4 regions of the Nocardioides ochotonae genome follow, and region 1 is predicted to be linked to each of the others. Evidence: predicted binding sites of a transcription regulator. Region 1 holds the regulator's gene; each other region holds the start of a gene.
What was found. Region 1 encodes LexA, which represses DNA repair genes until DNA is damaged. Its sites were predicted from a motif close to TCGAACANNTGTTCGA; they were not measured.
Positions count from the first base shown of each region.

Region 2: a site for LexA is predicted at 2,234-2,249, ahead of ruvC (crossover junction endodeoxyribonuclease RuvC). Genes of this name have one in related genera too.
Region 3: a site for LexA is predicted at 4,101-4,116, ahead of HBO46_RS14375 (HNH endonuclease signature motif containing protein). Genes of this name have one in related genera too.
Region 4: a site for LexA is predicted at 3,286-3,301, ahead of HBO46_RS00245 (DUF222 domain-containing protein). Genes of this name have one in related genera too.

Region 1 covers NZ_CP061769.1:3,635,595-3,643,381, reverse strand. The annotation lists gene hflX (GTPase HflX) at 1-1,464, shown strand, start outside; gene HBO46_RS17485 (SGNH/GDSL hydrolase family protein) at 1,692-2,342, shown strand; gene HBO46_RS17480 (ATP-dependent DNA helicase) at 2,386-4,380, shown strand; gene lexA (transcriptional repressor LexA) at 4,517-5,239, opposite strand; gene HBO46_RS17470 (LysM peptidoglycan-binding domain-containing protein) at 5,612-5,959, shown strand; gene HBO46_RS17465 (hypothetical protein) at 6,101-6,484, opposite strand; gene nrdR (transcriptional regulator NrdR) at 6,854-7,330, shown strand; gene HBO46_RS17455 (vitamin B12-dependent ribonucleotide reductase) at 7,508-7,787, shown strand, end outside.
Region 2 covers NZ_CP061769.1:2,306,931-2,314,717, reverse strand. The annotation lists partial or broken gene HBO46_RS20865 (metallophosphoesterase) at 1-455, shown strand, start outside; gene pdxT (pyridoxal 5'-phosphate synthase glutaminase subunit PdxT) at 703-1,284, shown strand; gene HBO46_RS11210 (YebC/PmpR family DNA-binding transcriptional regulator) at 1,397-2,161, shown strand; gene ruvC (crossover junction endodeoxyribonuclease RuvC) at 2,267-2,821, shown strand; gene ruvA (Holliday junction branch migration protein RuvA) at 2,818-3,426, shown strand; gene ruvB (Holliday junction branch migration DNA helicase RuvB) at 3,431-4,501, shown strand; gene yajC (preprotein translocase subunit YajC) at 4,678-4,992, shown strand; gene secD (protein translocase subunit SecD) at 4,994-6,772, shown strand; gene secF (protein translocase subunit SecF) at 6,772-7,787, shown strand, end outside.
Region 3 covers NZ_CP061769.1:2,954,756-2,962,542, reverse strand. The annotation lists gene aroA (3-phosphoshikimate 1-carboxyvinyltransferase) at 1-517, opposite strand, end outside; gene HBO46_RS14390 (DoxX family protein) at 553-1,077, opposite strand; gene HBO46_RS14385 (SOS response-associated peptidase) at 1,141-1,905, shown strand; gene HBO46_RS14380 (alpha/beta hydrolase family protein) at 1,902-2,573, shown strand; gene HBO46_RS14375 (HNH endonuclease signature motif containing protein) at 2,787-4,088, opposite strand; gene HBO46_RS14370 (sigma-70 family RNA polymerase sigma factor) at 4,374-5,036, shown strand; gene rsrA (mycothiol system anti-sigma-R factor) at 5,036-5,329, shown strand; gene HBO46_RS14360 (helix-turn-helix domain-containing protein) at 5,336-6,139, opposite strand; gene HBO46_RS14355 (ABC transporter substrate-binding protein) at 6,235-7,248, shown strand; gene HBO46_RS14350 (siderophore-interacting protein) at 7,257-7,787, shown strand, end outside.
Region 4 covers NZ_CP061769.1:45,328-53,114, reverse strand. The annotation lists gene HBO46_RS00260 (NADPH:quinone oxidoreductase family protein) at 1-485, opposite strand, end outside; gene HBO46_RS00255 (M15 family metallopeptidase) at 522-1,760, opposite strand; gene HBO46_RS00250 (HNH endonuclease signature motif containing protein) at 1,820-2,329, opposite strand; gene HBO46_RS00245 (DUF222 domain-containing protein) at 2,506-3,105, opposite strand; gene HBO46_RS00240 (helix-turn-helix transcriptional regulator) at 3,551-4,399, opposite strand; gene HBO46_RS00235 (hypothetical protein) at 4,533-4,814, shown strand; gene HBO46_RS00230 (hypothetical protein) at 5,089-5,274, shown strand; gene HBO46_RS00225 (pentapeptide repeat-containing protein) at 5,300-5,962, shown strand; gene HBO46_RS00220 (TetR/AcrR family transcriptional regulator) at 5,969-6,547, opposite strand; gene HBO46_RS20800 (fatty acid desaturase) at 6,600-7,787, opposite strand, start outside.

The sequences.
Region 1 (7,787 bases):
CCGACGACCGACGAGCCCGACGGGCCCGATGGGGAGCCGTTCGAGGACGCCTCCGACTGGGCCGACGAGCCGGACCCCGAGGAGGAGCCGACCGTCGGCGCGATGGAGCTGGCCGAGCGCCACGCCCTGCGCCGCGTCGCCACGCTGCGCACCGACCTCGAGGACATCACCGAGGTCGAGTACCGCCAGCTGCGCCTCGAGCGCGTGGTGCTGGTGGGTGTGTGGACCGAGGGATCGGTCGAGGACGCCGAGAACTCCATGGCCGAGCTCGCGCTGCTTGCCGAGACCGCCGGCTCGGAGGTGCTGGAGGCGATCTACCAGCGCCGCCAGACGCCCGACCCCGCGACGTACATCGGCCGCGGCAAGGTGGACGGGCTCAAGGAGATCGTCGCCGCGACCGGCGCCGACACCGTCATCTGCGACGGCGAGCTCGCGCCCAGCCAGCTGCGCAACCTCGAGGACCGGCTCAAGGTCAAGGTCGTCGACCGGACCGCGCTGATCCTCGACATCTTCGCCCAGCACGCGAAGTCCAAGGAGGGCCAGGCGCAGGTCGAGCTGGCGCAACTGAGCTACATGAAGCAGCGCCTGCGCGGCTGGGGCGGCAACCTGTCGCGCCAGGTCGGCGGCCGGGTCGCCGGCGGTGCCGGTATCGGTGGCCGTGGTCCCGGTGAGACCAAGATCGAGACCGACCGGCGCCGGATCAACACCAAGATCGCCAAGCTGCGCCGCGAGCTGAAGGAGATGAAGGGGACCCGCGACACCAAGCGTGCCGAGCGCCGTCGCCACCAGATCCCCAGCGTCGCCATCGCGGGCTACACCAACGCCGGCAAGTCCTCGCTGCTCAACCGGCTCACCAACGCCGGGGTGCTGGTCGAGGACTCGCTGTTCGCCACGCTCGACCCCACCACGCGTCGTACGACGACCGAGGACGGGCGCGTCTACACGATGAGCGACACCGTCGGCTTCGTGCGGCACCTGCCCCACCAGCTGGTCGAGGCGTTCCGCTCCACGCTGGAGGAGGTCGCCGACGCCGACCTGATCCTGCACGTCGTGGACGGCTCGCACCCCGACCCGGAGGGCCAGATCTCCGCGGTCCGCGCGGTGCTGGCCGACATCGACGCCGCCGGGGTCCCCGAGCTGATCGTCATCAACAAGGCCGACCAGGCCGACCCGATGGTGATCGCGCGGCTCCAGCAGCGTGAGCCGCACTGCGTGGTCGTCTCCGCCAAGACCGGCGAGGGCATCGCGAAGGCGCTCGCGGTGATCGAGAGCGAGCTGCCGCGTCCCGACGTGGAGTTCCGGGTGCTGCTGCCCTACGAGCGCGGCGACCTGGTCAACCGGATCCATCAGCAGGGCGAGATCGAGTCCCTGGAGCACACCCCCGAGGGCACGCTGGTCAGCGGCCGCGCCAACGCCGACCTCGCCGGCGAGCTCGAGGAGTACGCCGTCGCGGCTCCCGCCTGACGGGCTCGGCGCGCCCCGGTCACGCACCGGGGCGTGCTGGGTCGGGGGAGGATCGGTCACGGCGTCCTCGTGCCGACGCGAAAAGGGGTGCCGGGGACGCCGCGTTGTCCGACAATGGTGTGGTGCGACGTCGCGGGGCCGGGTCCCCTCCAGCTGGTGGGTCGGTCGCGCCGACGCCCGAACGGTTGCCCCGACGGTCGCCTTGGCGGCGTCGCCGGGTGGCGGCGGTGCTCGCCGCCCTCATCGTCGGGGCCACCACGACGGTATGGGTGGCCGGACAGGCCATCGGTGACAACGTCGGGCGCTGCGAGCGCTTCGCCGCCGCCGCCACCGACCGCGCGGGCATCGTCACCGGCGAGGGACGCCAGGTCCTCGTGATCGGCGACTCCTACGCCGCCGGACTGCTGCTCGAGGACCCGGCGACGGCGTGGCCCGATCGCCTCGAGGGGCGGGTACGGGTGGCGGGGTTCTCCGGCTCCGGCTTCAGCCGGGAGGCGAGCGGGTGCGGGGACGTCTCCTTCGCGACCCGCGCCGCGGCTGCGCTGCGCGCGCACCCGGGTGCGGAGGTCGTCGTGGTCGAGGGCGGCCTCAACGACCACGACCAGGGCGACGTCGAGATCGTCGCCGGGTTCAGGCGCCTGACCGAGGCGGTCGGCGCGCGCCCGCTCGTGGTGGTCGGCCCGCCGCCCGCCCCGACACGTGCCGAGCAGGCCGGGCTCGTGGACGCGCTGCTGGCCCGGCTGGCCGCCCGGCACGGCGCGACGTACGTCTCGACGGCCGGGCTCGCGCTGCCCTACCTTCCCGACGGGCTGCACCTCACGCCCGAGGGGCACACGGCGTTCGGCGAGCAGGTCGCGGCGGTGCTCACACGGTTGTGAGGACGCCGTCGGCGCCGTCGGTGGCCGCGGTTAGGGTTCTCCGGTGTCCTCCACTGTCGAGCAGACCTCCGTCCGCGACGTCCTCGCGACGGCCGTGCGTGCGCTCGGCGGCAGCGAGCGCGCCGGACAGGTGCAGATGGCCGAGGCGGTCGGTCGGGCGATGGAGGACGAGCAGCACCTGCTCGTCCAGGCCGGCACCGGCACCGGCAAGTCGCTGGCCTACCTCGTGCCCAGCCTGCTGCACCGCGAGCGGGTCGTCGTCGCCACCGCGACGCTGGCGCTGCAGCACCAGCTCGTCGAGCGCGACATCCCCCGCCTGACCACCGCGCTGAAGGGGCAGCCGGGCGTCGACACGTCGTACGCCGTGCTGAAGGGCCGCTCCAACTACGCCTGTCTCCACCGGGTCCGTGAGGGCGTGCCGGACGACCAGGGTGCGCTGGTGCAGCTGCCCGAGGGCTCCATGGGCGCCAAGGTGCTCGAACTGCGCGCCTGGGCCGACAAGGAGGCCGAGGACGGCGGCAGCGGCGAGCGCGACAACGCCCCGCGCCACACCGACAAGGAGTGGCGCCAGGTCAGCGTCAGCCACCGCGAGTGCCTCGGCGCCGCCAAGTGCCCCTTCGGTCAGGAGTGCTTCGCCGAGCTGGCCAAGGAGAAGGCCCAGAAGTCCCACCTGATCATCACCAACCACTCGCTGCTGGCGATCGACGCGGTCGAGGGCGTCCCGATGATCCCCGACTACAACGTCGTGGTGATCGACGAGGCCCACGAGCTGACCCAGCGGGTCACCCAGGCCGCCACCGACGAGCTGTGGGCCGCCGAGGTGGAGCGGGCCGCCCGGCGCGCCCAGCGCTACGTCGACGGCAGCGAGGCCGACGACCTCTCCGACGCCGCCGACGCACTGCGCGCCGCGATGGGCGAGGCCCGCCCGGGGCGCCTCGAGCAGCTCCCGGTCGACCTCGGGGACGCGCTCGTGCTGGTCCGTGACAGCGCCCGCGCCGCGATCTCGGCGTTCCCCAAGGACAAGGACCGCGACGGGGAGGCCGACGCCGGCCGCACCCAGGCCCGCGGCACGCTCCAGGAGGTCTTCACGACCGCGGAGCGGATGGCCGCGGAGCTCGACTCCGACGTCCTGTGGATGACCGAGGGCTCCGAGCGGATGCCCCCGCGGCTGTGTGTGGCGCCGCTGCAGGTCTGGGGCCAGATGCGCGACAAGCTGCTCAACGAGAAGACCGTCGTGTTCACCTCGGCCACCCTGATGCTCGGAGGCGACTTCAGCTCGGTCGCGACCAGCGTCGGGCTCAAGCCGTCCGAGCGGATCATCGACGGCTCGCCGACCGCGGCCGCACCGGGGGAGGGCCAGCCCTGGCGGGGCCTCGACGTCGGGTCGCCGTTCGACTACGGCCAGCAGGGCATCCTCTACGTCGCGCGTCACCTCCCGCCGCCGGGACGCGACGGGCTGGTCAAGGCCCAGCTCGACGAGATCGTGGAGCTGATCGACGCCGCCGACGGGCGCGCGCTGGGCCTGTTCTCCTCGCGCCGCGCGGCCGAGGCGGCGGCCGAGGAGGTCCGCAAGCGGCTTCCGCACCTGACGACGCTCGCGCAGGGCGACGCCCAGCTGCCCGAGCTGGCCAAGCAGTTCGTCGCCGACCCGCACACCTGCCTGTTCGGCACGCTGACGCTCTGGCAGGGCCTCGACGTACCCGGCGAGACCTGCCAGCTGGTGCTGATCGACCGGATCCCGTTCCCGCGCCCCGACGACCCGCTGATGTCGGCGCGGCAGAAGGCGGCCGACAAGGCCGGCGGCAACGGGTTCATGCAGGTCGCCGCCACCCATGCCGCGCTGCTGATGGCCCAGGGCGCCGGTCGGTTGATCCGCACGACCTCCGACCGCGGCGTGGTCGCGGTCCTCGACCCGAGGCTGGCGACCGCGCGCTACGGCGGCTTCCTCAAGGCCAGCCTGCCCTCGATGTGGACGACCACCGACCCGGGGATCGTGCGCCAGGCGCTGGCCCGGCTCGCGGGCAAGCCCTCCGCCTGAGCCGCTCCGCCGGCCGGCATCGCGCCGCGTGCGCGACGAGCGAGGACCTCGCAACGGCGACGGGGCTGGCGCGGGGTGAGCGTGTCACCCCGCGCCAGCCCCGGTCAGAGCCGCGCTGCGTCGATCCGTGCCGGGATCAGACCCGGCGCAGGACCGCGGTGACCTTGCCCAGGATCGATGCGTGGGTGCCGTCGATGGGCTCGTAGGCGTCGTTGTGGGGGAGCAGCCAGACCTTGCCGTCCTTGCGCTGGAAGGTCTTCACCGTGGCCTCGCCGTCGATGAGCGCGGCCACCATGTCGCCGTTGTTGGCGGTCTGCTGCTGGCGGATCACCACGTAGTCGCCGTTGCAGACGGCGGCGTCGATCATCGAGTCGCCGGAGACCTCGAGGAGGAACAGCTGCCCGTCGCCGACCAGCTGGCGCGGCAGCGGGAAGACGTCCTCGACCCGCTCCTCGGCCAGGATCGGCCCACCCGCGGCGATCCGACCCACGACGGGCACGTACGACGGGGCCGGCACGCTGTCGCCGATGCCGGTCTCGTCGATCGAGGATCCCTCGCCCGAGGACATCGCCTTGCGTGCGGCCATCACCTCGGGCAGGAACACCTCGAGGGCGCGCGGGCGGTGCGGGTCGCGCTTGATGAAGCCCTTCTGCTCGAGGACCTTCAGCTGGTGCGCGACGCTCGAGGAGCTGGTCAGGCCGACCGCCTGCCCGATCTCGCGCATGCTCGGCGGGTAGCCGCGCTTCTCGATGCAGTCGGTGATGTGGGTCAGGACCCGCACCTGGCGCGGGGTGAGCCCGGTCGCGTCGGCGGGACCGTCGGGGAGCTCAGCGACCCCGTCGCTCTTCTTCTTGGCCATCTGTGCCTTCCCTCGGGTCGTGGTCCGGGTTGTCGGTGCCCGCTCGCCCGGTAGTCGTCCCCGGGTCGGTGGCGTGAGGCCACCGTAGCGACTCCCACCCCCAGAGTTCAAACATCTGTTCGAAGGGCGTGTCGCGGGCCGGTCGCGGACCTCGACCCTCGAGGTGCCTCGAACATTTGTTCGCTCAGGTGCTTGCGTTCCTCGAACACCTGATCTAACGTCGTACACATGTTCGATCGAACGTCTGGTCGAACCGCTGATCTGGTCCTGTTCCGGCGGGACTGTCGGTGGCGGGCGTTAGACATCCTCTGACGCCGCGATCCGCGGCCGACGCACTTTCCTGCACTTCCCGGCACTTCCCCAGGAGCCATCATGAGCACGCTGCACCCCGCAATCGCGATCGCCCCCGCTCGCCCGACGAGCGGTCAGTCGGTGCGACTCACCCGCCGAGGTCGCGCGGTGATCTTCGGGTTCTGCGTCGCGGTGCTGCTCGCCGTGGGGTTCGCCCTCGCCGGCGGCTCGATGGCCACGGCGGAGAAGGGTCAGGCGGAGCCCACGGAGGTCATCACGGTCGGCACTGGCCAGACCCTGTGGGAGATCGCCTCGGAGATCAGTGACGACGGCGACGTGCGTGAGGCGATGCGTCACATCGAGCGGCTCAACGCCCTCGAGTCCCCGATGCTCATCGCCGGTCAGCGCCTGGCGGTGCCCACCAGCTGACGCCACATCCAGACATCGCCGGTCGCCTCGACCCCGACCGGCGAGCAGGGGAAGAGCGGGGGGCGGGACCATGAGGTCCCGCCCCCTGTTTCATGTGCGGAGGCGTCCGATCCCCGGTGCCCGGTGGTCAGGGCTGGGTGCTCAGCGCGCCGCGCGCCGTCCGCCCGGGGCGGTGGCCCGTGGGGCGGCGGTGTGCTCCGGTTGAGCGGGGTGCGGCGCCGGGAGGGCGGAGTCGGGCGTGTTCGGGTCGGAGGTGATGCCGAGCTCGCGCAGTAGGCGGGCGATGAGCATGAGCGCGACGAACAGGCACGCCACGGCGCCCATCGAGGCGAGGGCCAGGAGCCACCAGCCCTCGGTGTCGCCGCCGCGGGCGCTGGCGCCGAAGTCGATCGCGGCGTAGACCAGATAGCCCCAGGCGACCACCGCCAGGGTGACGCACCCGGCCAGGCCGAGCAGGCGTGGTCGCCAGGTCGGCGCCTTCTTGGTGCCCCGCCTCGAACCTGCCCGCTTGCCCTTGCTTGCCACGCCGTCATTGTCGCTGATGACGGACCTCGGCGCGCGGCGACCCGCATGTTCGCGCGGGGGCTTTCCTGCCAGCCCCGACCCGGCGGCGTCGGTGCCGAGTGCGGTGCGACAGGGCTCTGACCTGCGGTTACGGAGCGGTCCGTACCGGGAGGGGAAAACGGGCGTCGCGGGCTTGCAGACGGTCGGTGGCACGCGTACGGTTACCCCTACATCTAGTACTTACAGCGCTGTAGTTATCCACATCTAGTGCACAGCCCAGCGGTGGAAGACTCACAGATGTGAGCGAGTTCTACACAGAAGAACCCCTGTTATCCACACCCTGAGGCACCTCGCCCCGGGCCGTCGTGGCGCGCCTGAGAGGAGCCCCGGATGCACTGTCCCTATTGCCGGAACACCGACACCCGGGTGATCGACTCCCGGGTCGCCGACGACGGGGGTTCCATCCGGCGTCGCCGCACCTGCGGCTCCTGCGCCAAGCGCTTCTCCACCGTCGAGCTCATGCAGCTGATGGTGCTCAAGCGCTCCGGTGCCAGCGAGCCGTTCACGCGGGACAAGGCGGTGTCCGGCGTCCGCAAGGCCTGCAAGGGCCGCCCGGTGAGCGAGGACCAGCTCGCCTGCCTCGGCCAAGCCGTCGAGGACGCACTGCGTCTCGCCGGGCAGGCGGAGATCCCGGCCCACGAGGTCGGCCTGGCGATCCTCGGCCCGCTGCGCGAGCTCGACGAGGTCGCCTACCTGCGCTTCGCCAGTGTCTACCGCGCCTTCGAGTCGGCGGACGACTTCGCCGCCGAGATCGCCACGCTCCGCGCCGAGCGGAGCCCCGGTCACCCCGCACCCACGCCGGGCTGACCCACGAGCAGCCCGGCGCGTAGTGGGGAAGCTGCGCGCCGGGCCTTCCACGAACTTCCCGCACCACTGTCGGTGCTCGGAGAGACCATCGACAGTGAGAGCACGGACCGGAGCACCACCACCAGCATGAGCACCACACCACGCACCACGAGCCACGACGCATCAGAGGAGACGGGCATGACGGAGACGGTCACCAGCGCAACCAGGGGGCGCAAGGCCGCGAAGAAGGGCCTGAAGGTCGAGCGGGTGTTCAGCACCGAAGGCGTGCACCCCTACGACGAGATCAACTGGGAGCGTCGTGACGTCGTCCAGACGAACTGGCGCACCGGTGAGACCGTCTTCGAGCAGCGCGACGTGGAGTTCCCCGACTTCTGGTCGGTCAACGCCTCCACCATCGTGACCACCAAGTACTTCCGTGGTGCCGTCGGCACCGAGTCCCGCGAGAACGGTCTCAAGC
Region 2 (7,787 bases), 1.3 Mb from region 1:
TGCCGCCGGGCTGGGACGGCACCCGGGTCGTGCTGCTCACCGACCTGCATGTCGGGGCGGTGCGCGGACGGGCCTGGGTGGAGCAGGCGGTCGAGATGGTGAACGCCGAGGACCCCGACCTGGTCGTGCTCGCCGGCGACCTCGTCGACGGTCGCGAGCGGTACACCGGACCGGACCTGGCGCCGCTGGCCAACCTCGACGCCCCGCTCGGGGTGGTCGCTGTCTCGGGCAACCACGAGATGGAGACCGGCGACGCCGCGGCCTACCTCGAGCGCTGGGAGGAGCTGGGCATCACCGTGCTGCGCAACGAGCGGGTCGTGCTCACCCGGGGCGGCGACGAGATCAGCATCGCGGGCATCCACGACGAGACGGGCACCGGCGACCTCGCGCCGGACCCGGACGCCGCGCTGGCCGGGGCCGACCCGGGCGGCTTCACGGTGCTGGTCGCGCACGAGCCGCGCCAGCTGGTCGCCGACGCAGGGGTGGACCTCCAGCTGTCCGGGCACACCCACGGAGGTCAGCTGTGGCCCTTCGGCTGGCTGGTGGCGCTGCAGCAGCCGACCCTGGCCGGCGTCGACGAGGTGGACGGGGTCACGGTCGTGACCTCGCGGGGCTTCGGCACCTCGGGGCCGCCGGTGCGCACCGGCGCCGCGCCTGAGATCACCGTCGTGACCCTGCGCCGCGCTCACTAGCCTGAGGCCCGTGACCGGACCGACGATCGGTGTGCTCGCCCTCCAGGGCGACGTGCGCGAGCACCTCGCCGCCCTTGAGCGGCTGGGGCGCCGCGGCGTACGCGTGCGGCGACGCGAGGAGCTCGACGACTGCGACGCGTTGGTGCTGCCGGGCGGGGAGTCGACCACGATGTGCCGGCTCGCCGGGAGCCTCGGCCTGCTGGAGCCCCTGCGCGCGCGGGTGGCGGCGGGCATGCCGGCCTTCGGCACCTGTGCGGGGATGGTGCTCCTCGCCGACCGGGTGCTCGACGGCGCCGCCGGGCAGGAGCTCGTCGGCGGTCTGGACGTCACGGTGCGGCGCAACGCGTTCGGGCGCCAGGTCGACTCCTTCGAGGGGCCGCTGGCGGTGCACGGACTCGCGGACCCGGTGCACGCGGTCTTCATCCGGGCCCCGTGGGTGGAGGAGGTCGGCGCCGGGGTCGAGGTGCTGGCCGAGGCCGCCGGGCACCCGGTGGCGGTGCGCCAGGGCCGCCTGCTCGCGACGTCGTTCCATCCAGAGGTCGGTGCGGACACCCGGCTGCACGGCCTGTTCGCGGAGCTGGTGGACGGCTGACGCCGGCGCCGGTCCGGGGTGATGCCAGCCCCGTCCCGGGCACGTCGTACGACGCCGGTCACAGACGCGAGTAGGATCGACAGCCGATTCTCGGCGAGCAGAAGAGGGACGCATGTCTGGGCACTCCAAGTGGGCCACCACCAAGCACAAGAAGGCGGCCATCGACGCCAAGCGCGGCAAGATGTTCGCCAAGCTGATCAAGAACATCGAGGTCGCGGCCCGCATGGGCGGCGGTGACCCCACCGGCAACCCGACGCTGTTCGACGCCATCCAGAAGGCGAAGAAGTCGTCGGTCCCCAACGACAACATCGACCGCGCGGTCAAGCGCGGCTCGGGCGCCGAGGCCGGCGGGGCCGACTACTCCACGATCATGTACGAGGTCTACGGCCCGCAGGGCGTGGCCTTCCTCGTGGAGTGCCTCACCGACAACAAGAACCGCGCCGCGATGGAGGTGCGCACCGCCGTCACCCGCAACGGCGGCACGCTCGCCGACCCCGGCTCGGTCTCGCGGCTGTTCACCCGCAAGGGCGTCGTGATGGTGCCCAAGCACCACGAGGACAGCGAGGTCAGCGAGGACGACATCCTCGAGGCGACCCTCGACGCCGGCGCCGAGGACGTCATCGACCTCGGGGAGTCCTTCCAGGTGCAGTCCGAGGCCACCGACGTGGTCGCGGTCCGTACGGCGCTGCAGGCCGCCGGCATCGAGTACGACTCCGCCGACGTCCAGTTCGTCGCCAGCCTGGAGATCCCGGTGGACGCCGAGGCCGCCGGCAAGGTCTTCCGCCTCGTCGACGCGCTCGAGGACCTCGACGACGTGCAGGACGTCTTCACCAACGTCGACGTGCCGGACGACGTGATGGCCCAGCTCGAGGAGTGACCCCGCACGCGTGAGTCGGCGTCGCGGGCGTGTCGGTGTCGGCACGCCCGGGACGGCCCGATAGCGTGTTCCCCGAACAGACGTTCGAGGAGAGGTTGGTCGTCCATGCGCGTGCTCGGGATCGATCCCGGTCTGACCCGCTGCGGTGTCGGCGTGGTCGAGGGTGAGGTCGGTCGACCGCTCACGCTGATCGACGTCAACGTCGTGCGCACCTCCGCCCACCTCGCGGTGCCCGAGCGGCTCGTGACCATCGAGAAGGGCATCGACGCCTGGCTCGACGAGCACCGGCCCGACGCGGTGGCGATCGAGCGGGTCTTCGCCCGTTCCGACGTCAGCACCGTCATGGGCACCGCCCAGGCGAGTGGCATCGCGATGGTCTGCGCCGCACGACGCGGCCTCCCGGTCGCGCTGCACACTCCCAGCGAGGTCAAGGCCGCGGTCTCGGGCAACGGCCGCGCCGACAAGGCCCAGGTCGGCGCGATGGTCACCCGGATCCTGCGCCTCGACGCGCTGCCCAAGCCCGCCGACGCCGCCGACGCGCTGGCGCTGGCCATCACCCACATCTGGCGCGGCGGTGCGCAGGCGCGCATCGACGCCGCGCTCGCCACGGCCCAGCGTCAGACCCAGCGCCCGGCCCGACCTGCGAGGAGCAGAGCATGATCGCGTTCGTCAGCGGTGAGGTCGCCGCGGTGACCCCCACCAGTGCGGTGCTGGAGGTCGGCGGCATCGGCGTCGAGCTGATCTGCACCCCGGGCACCCTCGCCACCCTCTCGCCGCGGGTCGGCTCGCGCGAGCGCGCCACCCTCTCGGCCAGCATGGTCGTGCGCGAGGACTCCCTGACCCTGTTCGGCTTCCTCGACGACGACGAGAAGGCGGTCTTCGAACTGGTGCAGACGGCCTCCGGCGTCGGCCCCAAGCTCGCCCAGGCGATCCTCGCCGTGCTGACCCCCGACGACCTGCGCCGCGCGATCGGCTCCGACGACGTCAAGACGCTCACCCGGGTGCCCGGCATCGGGCAGAAGGGCGCCCAGCGGATCATCCTGGAGCTCAAGGACCGCATCGGCGCCCCCGTCGGCGGCCGTACGCCGGGCGCGGCGCCGGCCGCAGACCCGTGGCGCGATCAGGTGCTCCAGGGCCTGGTCGGGCTCGGCTGGTCGACCAAGGACGCCGACCAGGCGGTGGAGGCGGTCGCCCCCGAGGCCGGCGCCACTCCCGACGTGGCGACGCTGCTGCGCTCCGCCCTGCGCGCCCTGAGCAAGGCCTGACGTCGTGCCGTTCCACGAGGACGAGCTCGAGGAGGCCGAGAGCAGCCACCTGCGCTCGCTGACCACCGCCGAGGCCGACGGCGACGAGCGGGCGATCGAGGCCGCGCTGCGCCCGCGCACCCTCGACGAGGTGGTCGGCCAGACGCGGGTGCGCGACCAGCTCGGTCTGGTGCTCGAGGCCGCGCGTCAGCGCGGACGCGCCCCCGACCACGTGCTCCTCTCCGGGCCTCCCGGGCTCGGCAAGACCACGCTGGCCATGATCGTGGCCGCGGAGATGTCGGCGCCGCTGCGCCTGACCAGCGGCCCGGCGATCACCCACGCCGGCGACCTCGCCGCGATCCTCTCGGGGATGAACGAGGGCGACGTGCTGTTCGTCGACGAGATCCACCGCATGTCCCGGCCCGCCGAGGAGATGCTCTACATGGCGATGGAGGACTTCCGCGTCGACGTCGTCATCGGCAAGGGCCCCGGCGCGACCGCCATCCCGCTGGAGATCCCGCCCTTCACCCTGGTCGGGGCCACCACCCGGGCCGGCCTGCTGCCCGGCCCGCTTCGCGACCGGTTCGGCTTCACCGCCCACCTGGAGTTCTACGAGCCCCACGAGCTGGACCGGATCGTGCACCGCTCCGCCGGGCTCCTCGACGTACGACTCGAGGCGGAGGGGGCGGCCGAGATCGCCTCGCGCTCTCGCGGCACGCCCCGCATCGCCAACCGGCTGCTGCGCCGGGTGCGCGACTACGCCGAGGTCCGTGCCGACGGGCTGGTGACCCTCGAGGTCGCTCGGGCCGCGCTCGACCTCTACGAGGTGGACGCGCTCGGACTCGACCGGCTCGACCGGGCGGTCCTCGACGTGCTGTGCCGTCGCTTCGGCGGCGGCCCGGTCGGCGTCTCGACGCTGGCCGTGGCGGTGGGGGAGGAGCGCGAGACCGTCGAGGAGGTCGCCGAGCCGTTCCTGGTCCGCATGGGCTTCCTGGCGCGCACGCCCCGAGGGCGGGTCGCCACCGCCGGGGCCTGGAGCCACCTGGGTCTGGCCGCGCCCCGGCACCTGGGCGACGTACCGCTTCCGGAGGAGTGAGCGGGGCCCGGCGGTGAGCGGCGGGGTGTCCGTGCGTCGGCGCGGGCGAAAAAGACCGCGTCCGGCTTGGGCAGGGATGGCCCCGTGCTGCGGCGCCACCGTTACACTTTGCCGTCGGCCCCGCGCGCCCTCCGCGACCGCGGGCCCCCTCCCATACTCGTTCGAGAGGTTTCGCCTTGCTTGAGCTCCTGCCCATCTTTGCGGTAGCGCTGCTGTTCTGGCTCCTGATCATCCGGCCCGCCAGCCGGCGCCAGAAGGAGCTCTCGCGCATGCAGGGATCTCTCACCGTGGGCGACGAGGTGATGCTGACGTCCGGCATCCTCGGCACCGTCCAGGAGATCACCGACGACCACGTCGCGGTGCTCGTCGCCGACGGGGTCGCGATTCGGGTGATCCGGGGCGCGATCGGCTCGATCATCGAGCGCGCGCCGATCGAGGACGAGAACGACTCGATCGACGGCGGCGCCGGGGACGGGCCGGAGGCGGTCTGACATGGCCAGGCCCATGAACCGCCCCGGACGGGTGCTGATCACGTTCTTCGCGGTGGTCGCGATCATGTTCGGGCTGGTCGCCATCGGTGGCGACTGGAAGCCCGCGCTCGGCCTGGACCTCCAGGGCGGCACGCGCATCACCCTGACCGCCGAGGGCGACCCCGACGAGGGCAGCCTCGACGAGGCCCGCAGCATCATCGACCGCCGCGTCAACGGCTCCGGCGTCGCCGAGGCCGACGTGACCACGCAGAGCGGTCAGTACGTCCAGGTGGAGATCCCCGGCGACACCCGCCGCGACCTCGTCGAGGTCGTCCAGCGCCAGGCGCAGCTGCGCTTCCGCCTGGTCGGCTGCAGCGAGCTCGACGGCCGCTGCGGCACCCCGGACCCGGTGATCCAGCAGACTCCGCAGGACCCGACCGGCGGCGCCGGCAACCAGCAGCAGGGCAACCAGCAGCAGGGCAACCAGCAGCAGGGCAAGCCGAACCAGCAGAACCAGGGGCCGAAGAACCGCCCCGCCACCGGCTTCGCGACCGATGACTCCGCGACCCCGGCCCCGGAGCCCGCTGCCCCCAGCGAGGAGGCCAGCGAGGCCCCCGGCGGCGGTGCCAGCGCGCCCGCGAGCAAGACGCCGGAGCCGAAGGACGAGACCGAGCGGGTCCAGCAGCTGCTCGACTGGCAGAACAACCCGCCGGCCGCCGACATCCAGGCCTACAACGCCTTCACCTGCCCGCCCGGCAACAACCCGGACGCACTGGTCCCGGTCGACGACGTCCCGGACAAGCCGCTCGTCACCTGCGGGTGGATCGAGGGCGAGAACGAGGGCGAGGGCTCCTGGGCCAAGTTCCTCCTCAGCGCCACCGTCGTCGAGGGCACCGAGCTGAAGTCCGCCTCGGCCGGCATCCCGCCGGACAGCGTCGGCTGGGCCGTGCAGCTCGACATCGGTGGCAAGGGCGAGGACGCCTTCGAGCAGATCTCCCGTGCGCTGGTCCAGAGCGACCGGCAGTTCGCGATCGTCCTCGACGGTCAGGTCATCTCCTTCCCCGGCTTCACCAGCCCGATCACCAACGGCCAGGCCCAGATCACCGGTGACTTCTCCGAGGCCGAGGCCAACGACCTGGCCACCAGCCTGAAGTTCGGCGCGCTGCCGATCTCCTTCCAGGACGACGCGACCGTCGAGACCATCGGCCCCTCGCTCGCCGGCAACCAGCTCACCGCCGGCATCTGGGCGGGCGCCATCGGCCTGCTCCTCGTGATGCTCTACTGCTTGTTCTACTACCGCGGTCTGGGCATCGTCGTCCTGGCCTCGCTGGTGGTCGCCGCGGCGATCACCTACGCACTGGTGCTGCTCCTGGCGAAGACCGCCGGGTTCACGCTCACGCTCCCGGGCATCGCCGGACTGATCATCGCCGTCGGTGTCACCGCCGACTCCTTCATCCTGCTGTTCGAGCGCATCCGTGACGAGATGCGCGAGGGCAAGTCGATGCGGGTCGCGGTCGAGAGCGGCTGGCGTCGGGCGCGGGTCACCCGACTCGCGGCCAACACGGTCTCGCTGCTCTCGGCCCTGGTGCTCTACATCTTCGCGACGGGCGCGGTGAAGGGCTTCGGCTTCGCACTCGGCCTGTCCACGCTCATCGACCTTGCCGTGCTGTTCTGGTTCACCCGCCCGATGGTGGTCCTGCTCTCGCGGTACAAGTTCTTCAACGGCGGCGGCCGCTGGTCCGGGCTCAGCCCCGAGACCCTCGGGATCGACCACCGCGTCCCGGTAGGAGGCAAGGCCTGATGGGCAAGTTCTCGCGGCTCGGCAACGACCTCTACACAGGTCGTCGATCGCTCGACTTCGTCGGGCATCGCCCGATCTGGTACGGCGTCTCGATCGTGCTGGTCGCCCTCGCGATCATCGCGGTGATGGTCAAGGGGCTCAACTTCGGCGTCGAGTTCACCGGCGGCACGCAGTACAAGGCGGTGCTCACCTCGAGCGCCTCCCAGGAGGACGCCGATGCCGTGCGCGAGGCGATCGGCGAGGCCGCGATCGAGGGCGCGGAGTCGCCCTCCGTCGTGACCGCCGGCTCCGACTCGCTCACCATCAAGGTCGGCGAGCTCGACCCCGAGGCGACCGAGCAGATCGCCGACGTGATCGGTGAGACCGTGGACCTGTCCTCGGCGATCTCGATCGAGGAGATCGGCGCGAGCTGGGGTCAGGAGGTCGCCGAGCGCGCGCTCCTGGGCGTCGCGGTGTTCCTGGTCCTGGTCATGCTCTTCATCTGGGCCTACTTCCGCGAGTGGAAGATGTCCATCGCCGCGCTGGTCGCGCTGTTCCACGACATCATCCTGACCGTCGGCGTCTACTCCCTGTCGGGCTTCCAGGTGACGCCGGCCGCGGTCACGGGTCTGCTCGCGATCCTCGGCTTCTCGCTCTACGACACCGTCGTCGTCTTCGACAAGGTCCGCGAGAACACCCACGGCCTGCGGCGTACCGGCCAGACCTACGCCGACGCCACCAACCTCGCGGTCAACCAGACCCTGGTCCGCTCGATCAACACCAGCATCGTGGCGCTGATCCCGATCGGCGCGATCTTGTGGGTGAGCGCCATCCAGCTCGGCGCGAGCTCGCTGCAGGACCTCGCCCTCGCCCAGTTCGTCGGCACCGCCGTCGGCGTCTACTCCTCCGTCGTGCTGGCGCCGCGCCTGCTGGTGCAGCTGAAGTCGCGCGAGTCCGACGTGCAGATGGCCGACCGTCGTGCCCGTGCGGCCGCCAAGCGCAACGTCGACCCGTACGCCTCGGTCCCGGCGTTCGT
Region 3 (7,787 bases), 680 kb from region 1:
CGAACTGCGAGGACGACGAGGCGTCCACCACGACCCGTCCGCCGCGCACCGAGCCGGCGCCGCGGACCGTGAACGGCAGCGCGTCGCCCTCGACGTCGACCCCGAGCGCCCGGAGCGCGGTGAGCACCTCGCCGATCGGGCGGTTGCGCATGTGGGCGTCGCCGTCGAACGCGACGGTGCCCGTGGAGAGCGCGGCGACGGGCGGCACGAACCGCATCACGGTGCCGGCCAGTCCGCAGTCAACGCGGGCGTCACGGGTCAGCGGAGCCGGGGTCACCTGCCAGTCCTGACCGTCCGCGCCGGTGGCGTCCAGGCCCACGCCGAGCGCGCGCAGCGCGGCCACCATCAGCGCGGAGTCTCGCGAGTGCAGCGGTCGGCGTACGACGGAGGGGCCGTCGGCGAGCGCGGCGAGCACGAGCGCTCGGTTGGTCAGCGACTTGCTGCCCGGCAGCGAGACGACCTCGTCGACGGGTGCGTGCGCGCGCGGCGCGGGCCAGGGATCGGGCAGGCTCGTCACCCGCGACAGACTAGGGCACCTGTGCTGTGCCGCACTCAGGACACCTTGGCCTTGGCGAGCGCGGCCTCGCGGCGTGCGGTGGCGGCCAGGTGGCGGGCCTCGCGGCGTGCGTCCTTGGCGGCGCGCCCGGCACGCCAGGCCAGGCCGGGCTTGCCGTTGGTGTCGCCGGCGGCGATCAGCAGGCCGCCGAGGACGGAGGTGTTCTCGAAGAAGGCGCTCATCTCCCGCTTGCGCTTCTCCGGGTCGGACTCCTTCCAGAACGCGTGCCCGGCGAGGGTGGTGGGGATCATCGAGCCGGCCAGCACCGCCGACGAGAGCCGCGGCGCCCGGCCGGTGGCCAGCATCAGCCCGGCGGCGACCTGGGTGCCGGCGTTGATCCGCACCAGCGTGGCGGGGTCGGAGGGCACCGGGACGCCCGCCTTGCGCAGCGTGGGCGCGATCCTGTCGGTCACCGAGGCGGCCTTGGCGCCGAGCGCCTCGGCGTTGCGCAGGGCGTTGACCGAGCCGACCACGAACAACGAGGCGAGCATCGGGCGGGCGATCAGTCTGCTGAGGGTCATGGCGCCCCCGTACCCGCTGTCACGAGCGGTCACGCGCGGCGACGCGCCGTTAGGCTGGCCCCCATGTGTGGCCGATACGCCTCGAGCCGGAGCCCCGAGGAGCTCGTCGAGGAGTTCGACGTGGCCGAGACCATGATCGAGGCCGCGCTGGAGCCCGACTACAACGTCGCCCCCACCAAGGAGGTGTACGCCGTCGTGGAGCGTCCACCGTCGCGGGAGAGCGAGGAGTCGCCGCGCCGCCAGCTGCGGGTGCTGCGCTGGGGACTGGTGCCGTCGTGGGCCAAGGACCCCTCCATCGGCAACCGGATGATCAACGCGCGGATGGAGACGGTCGCGGAGAAGCCGGCGTACCGCAAGGCGTTCGCGGCCCGTCGCTGCCTGCTGCCCGCCGACGGCTACTTCGAGTGGTACGCCACCGACGAGAAGGGCCGCAACGGCAAGCCCGTGAAGCAGCCGTTCTTCATCCGTCCCCGTGACGGCGGCTCGCTGGCGATGGCCGGGCTCTATGAGATCTGGCGCGACCCGGACAAGGCGGAGGACGACCCGGCGCGGTTCCGCTGGACCTGCACCGTGATCACCACCGACGCCGAGGACTCCCTCGGACGCATCCACGACCGGATGCCGCTCATGGTCGAGCGCGAGCGCTGGCACGACTGGCTCGACCCGCAGGCCCCGCAGGACACCCTGCTGGACCTGTTGACCCCCGCCGAGCCGGGCCGCCTGGAGGCGTACGCCGTCTCCCGCGCGGTCAACAACGTGCGCAACAACGACCCGTCGCTCGTCGAGCCGCTACCGCTCGAGGACGTCCCCGAGGAGCTGCTGACATGAGCACCGAGCAGATGCTGGAGACCGCCCACGGCCCCGCGCGGCTGGTGACCGACGCCGCCGTCGGCACCCCCACCGCGGTGCTCCTGATGAGCCACGGCGCCGGCAACGGCATCGACAGTCGGGACCTCGAGGCGCTCGCCGCGGCGCTCCCGCCGCAGGGGGTCACGGTGGCGCGCCTCGAGCAGCCCTGGCGGGTCGCCGGCCGCAAGATCGCCACCGCGCCGCCGACGCTCGACGTCGCACTGATGGCCGCGGTCGCGGCGCTGCCGCCGCGCGACGGCGTACCGCTCGTGCTCGGCGGGCGCTCCGCCGGCGCCCGCTCCGCCGCGCGCTGCGCCTCGCTCGCGGACGCCGCCGGGTGCCTCGCCCTGTCCTTCCCGCTCCACCCGCCCGGCCGCCCCGAGCGCTCGCGCCTCGCCGAGCTCGAGGGCGCCGGCGTCCCCACGCTCGTCGTCCAGGGCGAGCGCGACGCGATGGGCCGCCCCGACGAGTTCCCCGAGGGCCTCCTCGGCGTCGACCTCGCCGTCGTCCCCGGCGCCGACCACGGCCTCAAGGTCGGCGCCCGCGGCCCGCTGTCGCAGGAGAGCGCCCTCGAGGTCGTCGTGGAGTCCGTGCTCGAGTGGGTGGTCCGCGACATCTGCGGGTCCCGGGAGACCCCGGGGGCCTGACCGTCCCGGGAGGGCCACGGTCGGTCGACGAGCACGGTTGGTCGAGCAAGGGCCCTTGGTCGAGGGGGCGCCGTTGGTCGAGCTTGTCGAGACCCATTGCCCGGCAGCCGAACTGCATCTCGGCGGTCGAGCTCGCCCGAGGCCAAGGAAACGCCGGCGGGACAGGGGTGTGGCCCCGCCGGCTGGCTGCCGACGGGGTCCGGGGCGGTGGATCTACTCCTCCGGCGGGTGTGCAGCGACGAGGTGGGTGGCGCCGTGGTCCTTCACGAGGTGCAACCCGTGCGGGGATCGCCAGAGGTACGTCGCCGCGTCGGTCTTGTCGTAGGTCCAACCCGTGTGGGTCTTGGCCCGGTGATGGCGGCGACAGAGCGGCGCAAGATTGCAGCTGCAGGTCGGACCGCCCGTGCCGTGTGCGGTGACGTGGTCGGTGTCGCAGCGGCGGGCGGGGCGTTCGCACCACGGGAAGGCGCACACCGGTTGGGCGAGGCGGGTCTGCTCGGTGAGCTTGTCGGGGATCGCGTAGGCGTCGGTGTGGTGGTGGGCCTCGAGGTCGATGACCGGCTTGATGACGACCTGGGCGTCGCCACGGCACCAGCCGCGGACCTGCTCGGTGGAGACGATGGAGCGGGTCTCCTCGACGTGGGCGATGCCGGCTTCGTCGCGGCTGATCGCGGCGGCGGACAGGTGGACGTGGATGACGACCTGGCGTGGCTTGATGACCGAGGCGGCGTCCCCGCCCGCCTCGGCGCGCAGGTCGAAGGTCAACTGTCGTCGAGCGAGCTCACCGGCCGCCATCGAGCGGCGCACGTCCAAGGACTCGGGGGACCCAAGTGCGGCCAGTTCCTCTGCGCCGTGGCGGATCGCGGTATCCAGGTCGAGGGCGTCGGCGAGGTCGAGGACACCCTCCACGTGCACGGTGCCGTCGTGGGTCGCTTCGCGAGCGTGGATGTCGAAGCGTCGGCCGTCGGCGGCCTCGCGGCGATCCTTCTCGGCGCCCTCGGGGTCGAACATCACCCGCGCTCGGTCGACGAGCCGCCCGATCGCTGCCCACCCGATCTTGTCGACGGTCGCGGCGAGCTGGCGGTCGACGAACTCGGCGCCGTCGAGGGGGAGGGTGGTGGTCAGCTGCGCGATCCGGCGGCCCTTCCAGGCGGGCACCTCGCCGGCGCGGACGCGCTTGAAGATCCGCGGCAGCCGGTGCGCCAGCTCGAGGGCATCACCGACGAGGCCTCGGGCGGCGTCGGTGGACATGCCGAGCGCGGCGCCGAACTCCATGGGGGCGAACTCCGCGACAAGCGGAGTGCCCTCACCGGCCAGCGGGACCGCGAGCTCACCGAACACCAGTCCGGGCGTCGGCGTCGTGTCGGCGACCGTCTCCTCCGGGTGCATCGCCGCCCACACCAGGGCGGCCTCCAGGATCAGCACCTCGCCCCGCTGGACCACGGCCCGCTGCTCCTGCGCGAACGCCAGCACGGCGGCTGGGGTGTCGCAGTCGGGGAGCTCGTGGTCGGCCATGCCTCATTTTACTCGAACGCGCGTTCGATGCCTAGAGGCGAGCTGGGATTGTGGAGTAAAGAAACGTCGGGGACGAGGCTCGTTCGTTCTGGGGTCTGGACAAGCTCGACCAGCGGAGCCTCCGCTCGACCAACGGGTCGCGCTCGACCAACGCATGCCACGAGGCCTCCCGACACCCCCGGACCAGCGCGGGATCGCGCCGGGAATGACGGGGCGTCGCGCGACGTTCTCGACTGCGTGACGGTACTGATGGAAGCGCCCGTCGGCGGCGTACGCTGGGACGTGATGACTGATATCACCGAGCCCGGCCTCGAGGAGGCCATGCAGGCCACTGCAGAGACCCCTGTCGACCCGGCGACCGAGACCGAGGGCGAGCGCGTCGCCCGCTTCGAGCGCGACGCGCTGCCGTTCCTGGACCCGCTGTACTCCGCGGCCATGCGCATGACGCGCAACCCGGCCGACGCCGAGGACCTGGTCCAGGAGACCTTCGCGAAGGCGTACTCCTCCTTCCACCAGTTCCGGCCCGGGACCAACCTGAAGGCCTGGCTGTACCGGATCCTGACCAACACCTTCATCAACACCTACCGCAAGAAGCAGCGTCAGCCGCAGCAGTCGATGTCCGAGGACGTCGAGGACTGGCAGCTCGCCCGCGCGGAGTCGCACAGCTCCACCGGACTGAAGTCGGCGGAGATGGAGGCGCTCGAGCACCTTCCCGACTCGCAGGTGAAGGACGCGCTCCAGCGCCTGCCCGAGGAGTTCCGCCTCGCGGTCTACCTCGCCGACGTCGAGGGATTCGCCTACAAGGAGATCGCCGAGATCATGGACACTCCCATCGGCACCGTGATGTCGCGTCTGCATCGGGGGCGTCGCCAGCTGCGCGACATGCTCTCCGACTACGTGCGGGCCAACGACCTGCTCACCGCCAGCTCGCGGGCAGGGGGCAAGTGATGGCCGAGCAGCAGCCCGACGACACGGCCCCCGCCGGTGAGCCGTCGGCCACCGAGTGTGCCGACTACCTCGAGCAGATCGTGTACTTCATCGACAACGAGCTGGCCGAGGCCGACTGCGACGCGGTCCGCGTGCACCTCGACACCTGCAACCCCTGCCTGGAGAAGTACGACCTCCAGCGCACGGTGAAGTCGGTCGTCGCCCGGTCCTGCTCCGAGGCGGCCCCTCAGGAGCTGCGCGACCGGGTGGTCTTCCGGCTGCGCGAGGTTCAGGTCCGCATCACCGAGGGCTGAGCGCCCTCAGCGCCGGGCCCACTGGCCCGGCGTCTCGCCGAACTCGCGGGTGAACGCCCCCACGAACGCCGACGCGCTCGCGTAGCCGACCCGGTGCGCGGTCTCGTTGACCGGCAGCGTGCGGAGCAGGGCGCGCGCGGCCTGGAGCCGCAGCCGCGAGCGCCACTCGGTGTACGACGTGGCGAACTCGCGGGTGAAGTCGCGCTGCAGGGTCTTCGCGCTGATGTGCAGCCGGTCGGCCCACTCCTGCAGCGTGGTGTCGTCGGCAGGGTCGGCGCTCAGCGCGGCCGCGACCCGACGCGCGTAGCCGGCGCCCAGTCCGCTGCCGATCGCGACGCCGCGCGCCTCGTGCGGCGCGACCACGCCGCCGGTACCGACGCCGGCCATCAGGACCGCGCGCGCCGCCAACCCCGCCTCCTCGCTGACGCCGGGGCGCGCCACGTCGAGCAGCGCGCTCAGGACGGCGGCCGGCACCTCCACCGGTGCCGCTCCGAGGTCGTCGAGCGCGGGCGGCGCCTCGCGCAGGCCCACGCGCAGCACGCAGGCGGCCGACAGTGAGGCGATCTGGTGCACGTGCCCGCGGGTCGCCCAGAAGCCGGTGCCGGGCGCGAGGTAGGTGGTGGCGCCGCCGCGGCGTACGCACAGGACGCCGTCCGGGCTCACGTAGAGCCAGTGCAGGTGGTCGTCGCGGGTGTCGGCGACCGTGAGCCCCTCCGCGCGGCGGTAGCGCAGCACCACCATCCCGGTCGGCGGGCCGATCCCGTAGCCGTACTCCTCGACGATCGCGTCGAGATGTCCTGCGAACGGCACGGGCTGTCCTCCGGGCGATATCGACTGCACGGCGCTAAGGCTAGCCTTACCTTCGTCCTCTCGGGACGCCGTTCCAGAATCTTCGAAGGAGCTCCATGCGCTCGCGCCCGTTCGCCCGTCCGTCCCTCTCGGTCCTCGCCGGTGCCACGGCCCTGGCGCTGGCCCTCACCGCCTGCGGCGGCGATGGCGCCGAGGCAGGGGTCGACGACTCGGCGGGTGAGACCCGGGTCTTCAGCGCCGACAACGGCGAGGTCGAGATCCCGGCCGACCCGCAGCGCATCGTGGCCACCGGCTACGCCGTGCCGAGCCTGATCGAGGCGGAGGCCGAGCTGGTGGGCATCTCCAGCTGGGAGCGCGGGACGAACCTGATGAGCGAGGAGGACCTGGCGACCTACGAGTCGCTCACCAAGGTCGCCGGCGAGACCGCCGACTCCACCAACTACGAGGCGATCGCCGAGGCCGAGCCGGACCTGATCATCATCGGCGTCCCCGCGCCCGCGCTGGTCGACATCGACCTGGAGCGCCTCGAGTCCATCGCGCCGGTCGCCGCGATCGGCCCGGCCCTGCCCTCCGGCTGGCGCGAGCTGAGCCGTCGCCACCTCGATGCAGCCGGCGAGCTGGACGCCTGGGAGGAGGCCCGCGACGCCTACGAGGCGCGCGCCGCCGAGCTCAGCGAGAAGTACGCCGACCTCCTGGAGTCCGCGACCTTCGGCCACCTCGGCGCCTACGGCGATACCAGCGCGGGCTCCTTCATGCGTGAGTACGCCGGGTCGTGGGGCCCCAACATCGCCGAGGACATCGGCGCGAGCTACCCCGGCGAGGTCGCCAAGAAGACCGGCGGCGCCGGTGACGTCTCGGAGTACCCCTCGATCGAGGAGCTCCCGGAGAGCTTCGGCGACGTCGACGTCATCACCTACTCCCTCGAGGACGACGGCAAGCCCTCCGCCGCGGTGAAGTACGTGCTCGACTCCCCGCTGTGGAAGAGCCTCCCGGCGGTCAAGGCGGACCGCGCGATCGGCGTCCGCTTCACCGAGGCCTCGACGTACGGCACCGCGCTGCGCACCCTCGACGAGCTCGACTCCGTGCTCGCGCCGCTGCTGGCCGGCTGAGCGCACCGATGTCGATCGACCGCTCCGAGCCGGGCACCCGGGTCGCCCTGCACCAGCGCACCGGCACCGGCATCGCCCGGGTCGGCTACCCGATCGGGGTACGCCGCGTGCGCGTCGCCGCGCGCGAGCAGGTCACCGAGACGATGGTGCGCCTGACCCTGTCCGGCCCCGAGCTCGAGGGCTTCCACACCTACCAGGCCGACGATCACGTCAAGGTGGTCTTCGCCTTCCCCGACGGCACCCGCAACGACCCGGTGCCCAACGACGAGGACAGCCTGGACTGGGTGCGCCCGGTGCCGCCGACGCGCAAGTACACCGTGCGGCGCCACGACCCGGCGCGCCACGAGATCGACCTCGACTTCGTCGTGCACCCGGGCGGCCTCGCCGCTGACTGGGCCGCCGCGGTCGCCGTGGGCGAGGAGGTCGTGATCGCGGGCCCGCCCGGCGCGAAGGTCTGGCCCACGGGCTTCGACCACCACGTGCTGGCCGTCGACACCACCGGCCTGCCCGCGCTGGCGCGCTGGCTCGAGGAGTCCCCG
Region 4 (7,787 bases), 670 kb from region 1:
CGGGCCACCTGGAGGGTCGCCGTACCGACCCCGCCGGCGGCGCCGTGCACCAGCACCGTCTCCCCCGCGCGCAGCCCGGCCCGCTCGTCGAGGGCGAACTGGGCGGTGAGGTAGTTCATCGGCAGCGCCGCCCCCTCGTCGTACGACAGGGCGTCGGGGAGGGCGAAGGTGAAGTCCACCGGGCTGACCGCCTGCTCGGCCGCGCCGCCGTACCCGCCCACGCCGGCGACCCGGTCGCCGACCGCAAAGCGCTCCTCCGCGCCCGGGCCGAGCTCGGCGACGGTGCCGGCGAAGTCGACGCCGAGGGTGAACGGCGGCTCGGGGCGCAGCTGGTACTCCCCGCGGCTGAGCAGCAGGTCGGGGAAGGAGATTCCGACGCTGTGGACGTCGACGAGCACCTCCCCGGGCCCGGCCTTCGGCGCGGGGACGTCGCGCAGCTCGATGTCGGTGGGACCGGTGGTGGTGATGACCTGGACGGCTCGCATGTGACGCACGCTACCCAGCCGGAGCGCCCGCGACGCTCAATCCGGGTCGACCAGCCGCGCGAGCTCGAAGTGCATCGGGTCGGTCCAGCGCCAGTCGCCGCCCCAGGCGAAGCCCCACTTCTCAAAGATCGCGACGACGCCGCGGTGCAGCTCGCCGGCGGTGCCGCGCTGGTTGCCGGGGACGTTGATGTCGAAGGCGAGACCGAAGGAGTGGTTGGACAGCGTGGTGCTGCCGGCGATGAAGCGCGGGTAGTAGCACCCGGCGTACTCCTCGGGGTGGATCTCGCCGGCCAGCCCGCTGGCCACGACCTCCTCGAGCGCGGCGCGCAGCTGGGGGAAGATCGCCCGGTTGCAGGTCATCGTGCCGAGGATCGGCACCTGCTCGGTGCTGATGTGGCTGGCCACCCAGGCCGGGTCGGGCGCGATCCGGCCGCCGCCGAGGGTGCGGTAGCTGAAGGACCCGACCGCGTCGGCGACGGTGCCGACCACGACCGCGGTCTGCACGGCGTCGGGGTCCAGGCCGAGGCGGGTGGCGATGTCGAGGAGCTGGATGGAGGCGTTGGCGCCGAGGATGCGCTTGACCGGCCCGCGGATCGCCTGCGGGGCAGTGATCGTCGTGGAGACCACGAGCGCGTTGCCCGGCTGCATGCCGAGCTCCTCGGCCCAGCGCTCGTTGACCACCGCGTCGATGGTCGGCACCTGCGGCGCCCAGGCCCCGACGTGGGCGCTGGGCGAGCCCTCCTCGCTGCCGAGGCGCACGAAGTCCTGCTCGTCCAGGGGCAGCCTGGCCTGGAGCGCCGGTCGGACCGCGATCTCGCCGCCGGCGACCCGGTCCCAGACCGCCTGCTCCTCGGCGGTCGCGAGCCCGGTGAAGCGGCGGTAGCCGGCCGCGTCGACCGCCGCCACCGACAGCACCCGGTCCTCCACGCTCACCAGGGCCACCGACAGCGGCTCCACCGCGGTCACCCCCGGCAGCCGGCGGATCCGCTGCACCGTCTGCTTCGAGATGGTCTCCTCGGTGGAGATGAGGATGTCGGCGGAGAGCAGGCGTTCGCGCAGCGGGCCGGGGCGCTCCACGGCGTACTCGGCGAAGGGGTCGTCCCCGGCGGAGGTGGCGGGGCTCTGCGGGTCCTGGCCCCCGGCCGCCAGCTCGGATCCGGAGCTGCGGCCGGCCGCCGGCGGCCCGGGCTCCTCGCTCGGCGACTCCGCGCACGCGGCCGCGAGGAGCAGCACGCCGGCGATCGCGCCGGCGCCGAGCGTCTGCCGCAGTCCCATCGTCGTACCCCCGCCCGACCCGAGCCCAGTGTTGGCATCCGACGGTAGCCGCCGCGACCTCACGTCCGCCGCGCGAACCGTACGTCGCCGTTGGCCAGGCGTTCGGTGGTGTACGTCGGGTCGTGGGCGCGCTGGTGGTGCCACCGGCAGAGGAACTCGAGGTCGTCGAGGTCGGTCGTGCCGCCGCGAGACCAGGGGTTGCGGCGGTGGTGGGCCTCGCACCAGGTGGCGGGGATCGTGCAGCCCTGGCCGGCGCAGGTGTGGCGGCCCACGAGCGCGGCCCGGCGCTGGGCGGGGCTGAAGAGCCGGCTGCTGCGCCCGAGGTCGAGGACCTCGCTGCGGCTGCCCAGCACGGCCGGGACGATGCCGGCGTGGCAGGCCAGGCGGCGTACCTCCCCGACACTGACCGGGGTCTCGCGGTCGCCGTTGGTGGCGAGGGTGCCGTGCCCGAGGCCGCTGCGCAGGGCCTCCAGGTCGATGGTGATGACGATCTGGGTGGACGCCCCGCCGTGGACGGGCAGCCGCGCCGGGTCGACGGACTCCAGCAGGGAGCAGAAGGCCAGGCCCATGAGGCGTTCCTGGGTCAGCCGCGCCCCGGTGGCCGGGTCGCGGCCGCTGATGTCCCCGCTGGACGCGGCGTGCCGCGGGGAGGTCCAGGCCTCCAGCAGGGTGCGCAGGCGGGAGGCGACCGCGTCGGGGACCCGGGCCTTGACGTCGCTCGCGCCGTCGCCGCGGGGGTGGATGGTCAGGCGGTGGCGTTGTGGGCGCGCCGCTGGGCACGCTCCAGGGCCTGGCGCTCGAGCTCGTCGTAGTGCTCGGGGGCCACCACCTCGAGGATGCGGCTGGCGAGCAGCTCGAGCTTGCGCGGCTCGTAGGTCTCCGCGAGCGCCACCAGGTGCGCCTCCGCACGGTCGAGCACGTCGGCGGCCACCTCGTCGGTCGGCAGGTCGTCGAGCGCCTTCACGATGACGTGGGCCTGCTCGACGCGCATGCGACCGTCGGCCAACGCCTCCCCGACCCGCCCCCAGCGCTGGGAGACCGCCGAGGCCAGCAGCTCGGCCCGCCGCTCGGCGCCGTACCCGGTCAGCGTGCGCGAGGCCAGCCAGGCCGCTGACGTGCGTGCCCCGTCGTCCTGCGCCAGCCCGCCTGGGCCGCCGGCGGCATCGATGACGCGCATCCGCAGCTCCTCGAGCTGGCCGACGAGGCGGGTGAGCTCGACCAGCGCGTCACGGTGCGCCGCAGCGGGCAGGTACGCCGCGTCGACGTCGCGCACGGCCGCCAGCGACGCGGCCACCTCGGCCACGCACCGGCTCACCGGGTGCTCCGCCACCGCCTGCACGCTCACGGTCGTCTCCCTGCGTCGACTGAGGTCCAGTCAAGCAGAGACCACCGACACTTCTGGACCACGACGACGCCGCCCCGCGGCAGGTGTGAAGAGGGGCAATCCGCCGCGAAGCGGACGACCACTCCGAGCCAAAGCAACTACTGTCTTGCGCCCTCGTGCAGCAGTCCCCGTCGATCGTCGCCGACCGCTTGTGCGGGTCCATCCCACTGACGACTCGGCCTGTCTTCGTCGATGTGCTCACGCCTTCCTCCGAAGCTCGAACCGCGGTGATTGACGAGCCGGGAGGGCAACGCTGCTTCGAGCTGGGCAAACACCTCTTGAGCCTCTCCTGGCCCTGGCGACGCCCGGTCACACAGGCCAAATGAGAGCCCCACGAGAAGCGTGGGCAGCCGAAATGCAACAACCGTCGAGGATCGTTGGCAGTCGCGCACCGAGGGCGCCTGCGTCAGGTGCCGCTCTGCTCGAAACTCTGCGTGCCGATCACCCGGAGAAGCTCGAGCTTCTCCCGGGCATCGGTGCCCTCGACCGGCAGGAACGCACGAATCCGCAGGTCCTCCTCGGGCGTGAAGAGGATCTCGCAGGTCAGCTCGAGAAGCCCGACCTCCGGGTGCACGATCGACTTGAGCGCATGTCGACGTACGGCAACCTCGTGTCGCTCCCAGAGCCTGCGGAACTCCGCGCTCCGCTCGAGCAGGTCGTTGACCAGCTCGACGACGTCGGGGTCGCCGGCTCTCCTGGCGTGGGTCGCCCGGAGGTCGGCGACGTGGGCGGCGGAGTGGGTCGCCCAGTGCTCCCCGGGGAAGCGGTCCCGGCTCCCGGGGACCGCGAACCAGCGCCAGGTGATGTTGCTTTCGCGACCCGTCCCGGGCTCTCGGTGACCGAGCACCGCGTCGGCGAGGGCGTTCTGCCAGAGCACCTCGTCGACGTCGGTGGCGATGACGAGCGGCACGTCGGTGAGCCTGTCGGCGAGGGCGAGCAGGCCGGGACCGATGTGCCGCCCGGCCCGTCGCGCCGGGGGCGTGAGGTCGGCGAGGTGGTAGAGGTGGTCGCGCTCGTCGAGCTCCAGGCGCAGCGCTCGGGCCAGCGACGCCACGATCTGCGCCGACGGGTGCGCGCCACGCTGCTGCTCCAGCCGGGAGTAGTAGTCAGTCGACATCCCGGCCAGCTGCGCGACCTCCTCGCGGCGCAGTCCCGGCGCGCGGCGCCGGAAGCCCGGCGGCAGCCCGACGTCCTCGGGGCGCAGGGCGTCGCGGCGCCGGCGGAGGAAGTCGGCCAGGCCGGCACGGTCGATCATGCCCCCATCCTGCGTCACCGGCGGTGGTTCAGACAGGGACCGCCAGTCCCCGGTTGAGCTGTGCCTTCTCCGCATGGTCATGCACGACCACCGTGGTTGCTCGACACCCCGTCATCACCCCAAGGAGAAGTCGATGAGCACCATCACCCAAAGCCAGGCCGACACCAGCCACGTCCAGGCGACCGCACCCGCGCCGGTCGGTCCGCCCACCCGGCCGCAGATGGCCGTCATGATCTGGCTGGCGGTCTTCCCGACCCTGACCGTACTGTCGCTGGTCCTCGGCCCGTGGCTAAGCGACGCCAACCCGGTCCTGCGCACGTTCGTACTGGCGACGGTTGCCGTGCCGACCATCGTGTTCGGCGAGTTGCCCTGGCTGCAGCGCGCCCGGGTCTGGCTCCTCACCCGGCGCGGGTGACCGACACGTGGACCCGGCTCGTCGGGACGAGCCGGGTGCACGTACGGATGAGCCTCCGAGGCGACGATCGGGCGGCAGAGCCCTCGGTGTCGTCGTCGTTGGACTGACGCCTTCCAGAAGAAGTGGACGTGCAGCGCCTTGCCAATGGCCCTGGGTGCCCCGGCCGTTGATGAAGCCAAGGAAGCAAACGGAACAGTCGACGCCGCGAACGTCCACGGCGACGGCTCCCGACCACGACAGCGGCACCGAAGCCGGTCACCCCTACCCTTGCCCGGTGTCCAGAATCCTCGTCCTCCCTCTCTTCACCGTCGTCTTCGCCCTCGTCTGCGTCTGGGCGGTGTTCTGGATCATCCGGCTCGCCGTGCGGTACGGCGTGAACGACGCGATCCGCATGAACCCGGCCCTCCTTGCCGCCCGCCCGCCGGCGCCGAGCGAGCCCCAGGACCCCACCCACCGCTGAGCCACCCCCTGCCAAGGAGCGCGCGTTGCCCCCCGCCCGCAAGTCCACCCGGCCGCCCCAGATCGACGACCTCCGGCTCGGCACCCTCGCCGAGGGTGACCCCGCGGACCTGCGGCGGAACGCCGACCTGGAGTCGGTGCGGTACGCCGACCTCACGCTGCACCACCTCGACCTGACAGGGGCGGTCCTGGCGTCGACGCAGCTGACGAGCGTGTCGGCCGACGAGACCGACCTCAAGGGCGCGCGGCTCTCGGAGGTCCACCTCGACCGCGTGGTCCTGCCGGTCGTGCGTGCCGCGCGCGGGCAGTGGCGCGACGTACGCGTGAGCGGACGACTGGGCTCGCTCGAGGCGTATGAGTCGCAGTGGCGCTCGGTGCACTTCGTCGGGTGCAAGCTGAGCTTCGTCAACCTGCGCGGCGCCGAGCTGCTCGACGTCGCGTTCACCGACTGCCTGATCGAGGAGCTCGACCTCAGCAACGCCAAGGCGCGGCGGGTGCGCCTCGCCGACAGCCGGGTGGGGCAGCTCGACGTCCGCGGCAGCACCCTGAGCGACCTCGACCTGCGCGGCGCCGACCTCGCGGTCGTCGACGGGCTGCTCGACCTCCGCGGCGCGACCGTCAGCCCGGACCAGCTCGCCCGGCTGGCGCCGGCGCTGGCCGACGCCCTGGGGATCCGCGTCGAGCGCTGAGCGCGCCTAGCCGCTCGGGCGATCCGCGCCGAGCACGCGAGCCGCGACCCACGCGATGGACTCGGCGGTGGCGGCCGGCGTGGCGGACGGCTGCATGACGTGGCTGAGCACGACCCGCACGATCATGTCGATGCCGGCGTCGAGCTGGGCCGGCACGAGCGAGACGTCGTACGCCGCGACCCGCAGGGCGACCACGGCCTTGGCGCCGGCGAGCAGTGACTCCGAGTGGGTCGTCAGCAGCGGCAGCAGCTCGGTGTCCGCACCATGGGTCGCCGAGACGACCGCGTGCAGCAGGCGGTTGTCCTGGGCGTGCTCGAGGACCGCGAGCGACGCGGCGCGCACCGCGGCGACCAGGTCGTGGGGGTAGGCGTCGAAGGCGGCGCTGACCTCGCCGAGGAACCGCTGGAGCTCGCGCTGGACCATCGCCTCGGCCAGACCGGCCTTGGTGCCCATCTCGTTGTGCACCGTCTGCCGGCTGACCCCGACCCGGTCCGCGAGCCGGGCCATGGTGACCTTCGCCCAGCCCTCCTCGGTCGTCATCGCGACCGCGGCATCGAGGACTCGCTCGCGAGTGGTCAGGGACATGACACCAGTCTAGGAAGCACTCCCCGGGCCGGCCCGGCCGCCGGCGTACGGCTCAGCCCGTCACCGCCCGCTCGCGCGGGACGAAGTCGACCTTCTCGCGCACCCCGCAGTCCGGGCAGCACCAGTCGGCGGGGATGTCGGCCCAGGCGGTGCCGGCCGCGAAGCCCTCGTGCTCGTCGCCGGCGGCGACCTCGTAGACGTACTCGCAGCTCGGGCACGCCGCGGCGAGCACCTCCTCGGCATCGACCGCCGTCACGTCGGCGCGCGCCCCCTCGACCTGCCCCTCGACCGCCTCGGCAACCGGGGGCGGGTACGCCGCCGCGAGCACCTTGTCGCGCCGGCGCGGGGAGATGTTCGCGCGGGTGACGTCGCCGTCGAAGTGCGCGAGCACCCGGGGGTCCATCACCCGGCGCCACAGCGGCGGGACCAGCGCCAGCCCGATCATCCCGGCGTACCCGGTCGGGAGCACCGGGCTCTCCTCGAAGTCGCGCAGGGTCTGGTAGCGCCGGGTCGGGTTCGCGTGGTGGTCGCTGTGGCGCTGGAGGTGGTAGAGCAGCACGTTGGTGGCGATGTTGTTGGAGTTCCACGAGTGCGAGGGGTCGACGCGCTCGTAGCGCTCGCGCTTCCCGACGCCGACCTTCTGGCGCAGCATCCCGTAGTGCTCCAGGTAGTTCACGGCCTCCAGCAGCGAGAAGCCGACGACGGCCTGGATCACCAGGTAGGGCAGCACCCCGGGACCGAGCCAGACCACGACCGCGGCCCACAGCACCACGGACATCAGCCAGGCGTTGAGGACGTCGTTGCCGGGGCGGAACGGGTGCTGCTGGCGGCGGGCGAAGCGGCGCTTCTCCAGGTGCCAGGCGCTCCTGAGCGAGCCGAGGACGGTGCGCGGCCAGAACGCGTAGAAGCTCTCGCCGAGCCGGCTGCTCGCCGGGTCCTCGGGGGTCGCGACGCGCACGTGGTGGCCGCGGTTGTGCTCGATGTAGAAGTGGCCGTAGAAGCTCTGCGCCAGCGCGATCTTGGACAGCCAGCGCTCGTGGCTCTCCTTCTTGTGCCCGAGCTCGTGGGCGGTGTTGATGCCGATCCCGCCGATGCAGCCGATCGAGACCGCGAGGCCGACCTTCTCCCAGGTGGCGAGGTCGCCCTGGCCCAGGAGCGGGTCGCCGCGCGCGACGAGGTACATCGCGCCGAGGAAGCCGGCGTACTGCACCGGGAGGAAGAGATAGGTGATCCAGCGGTA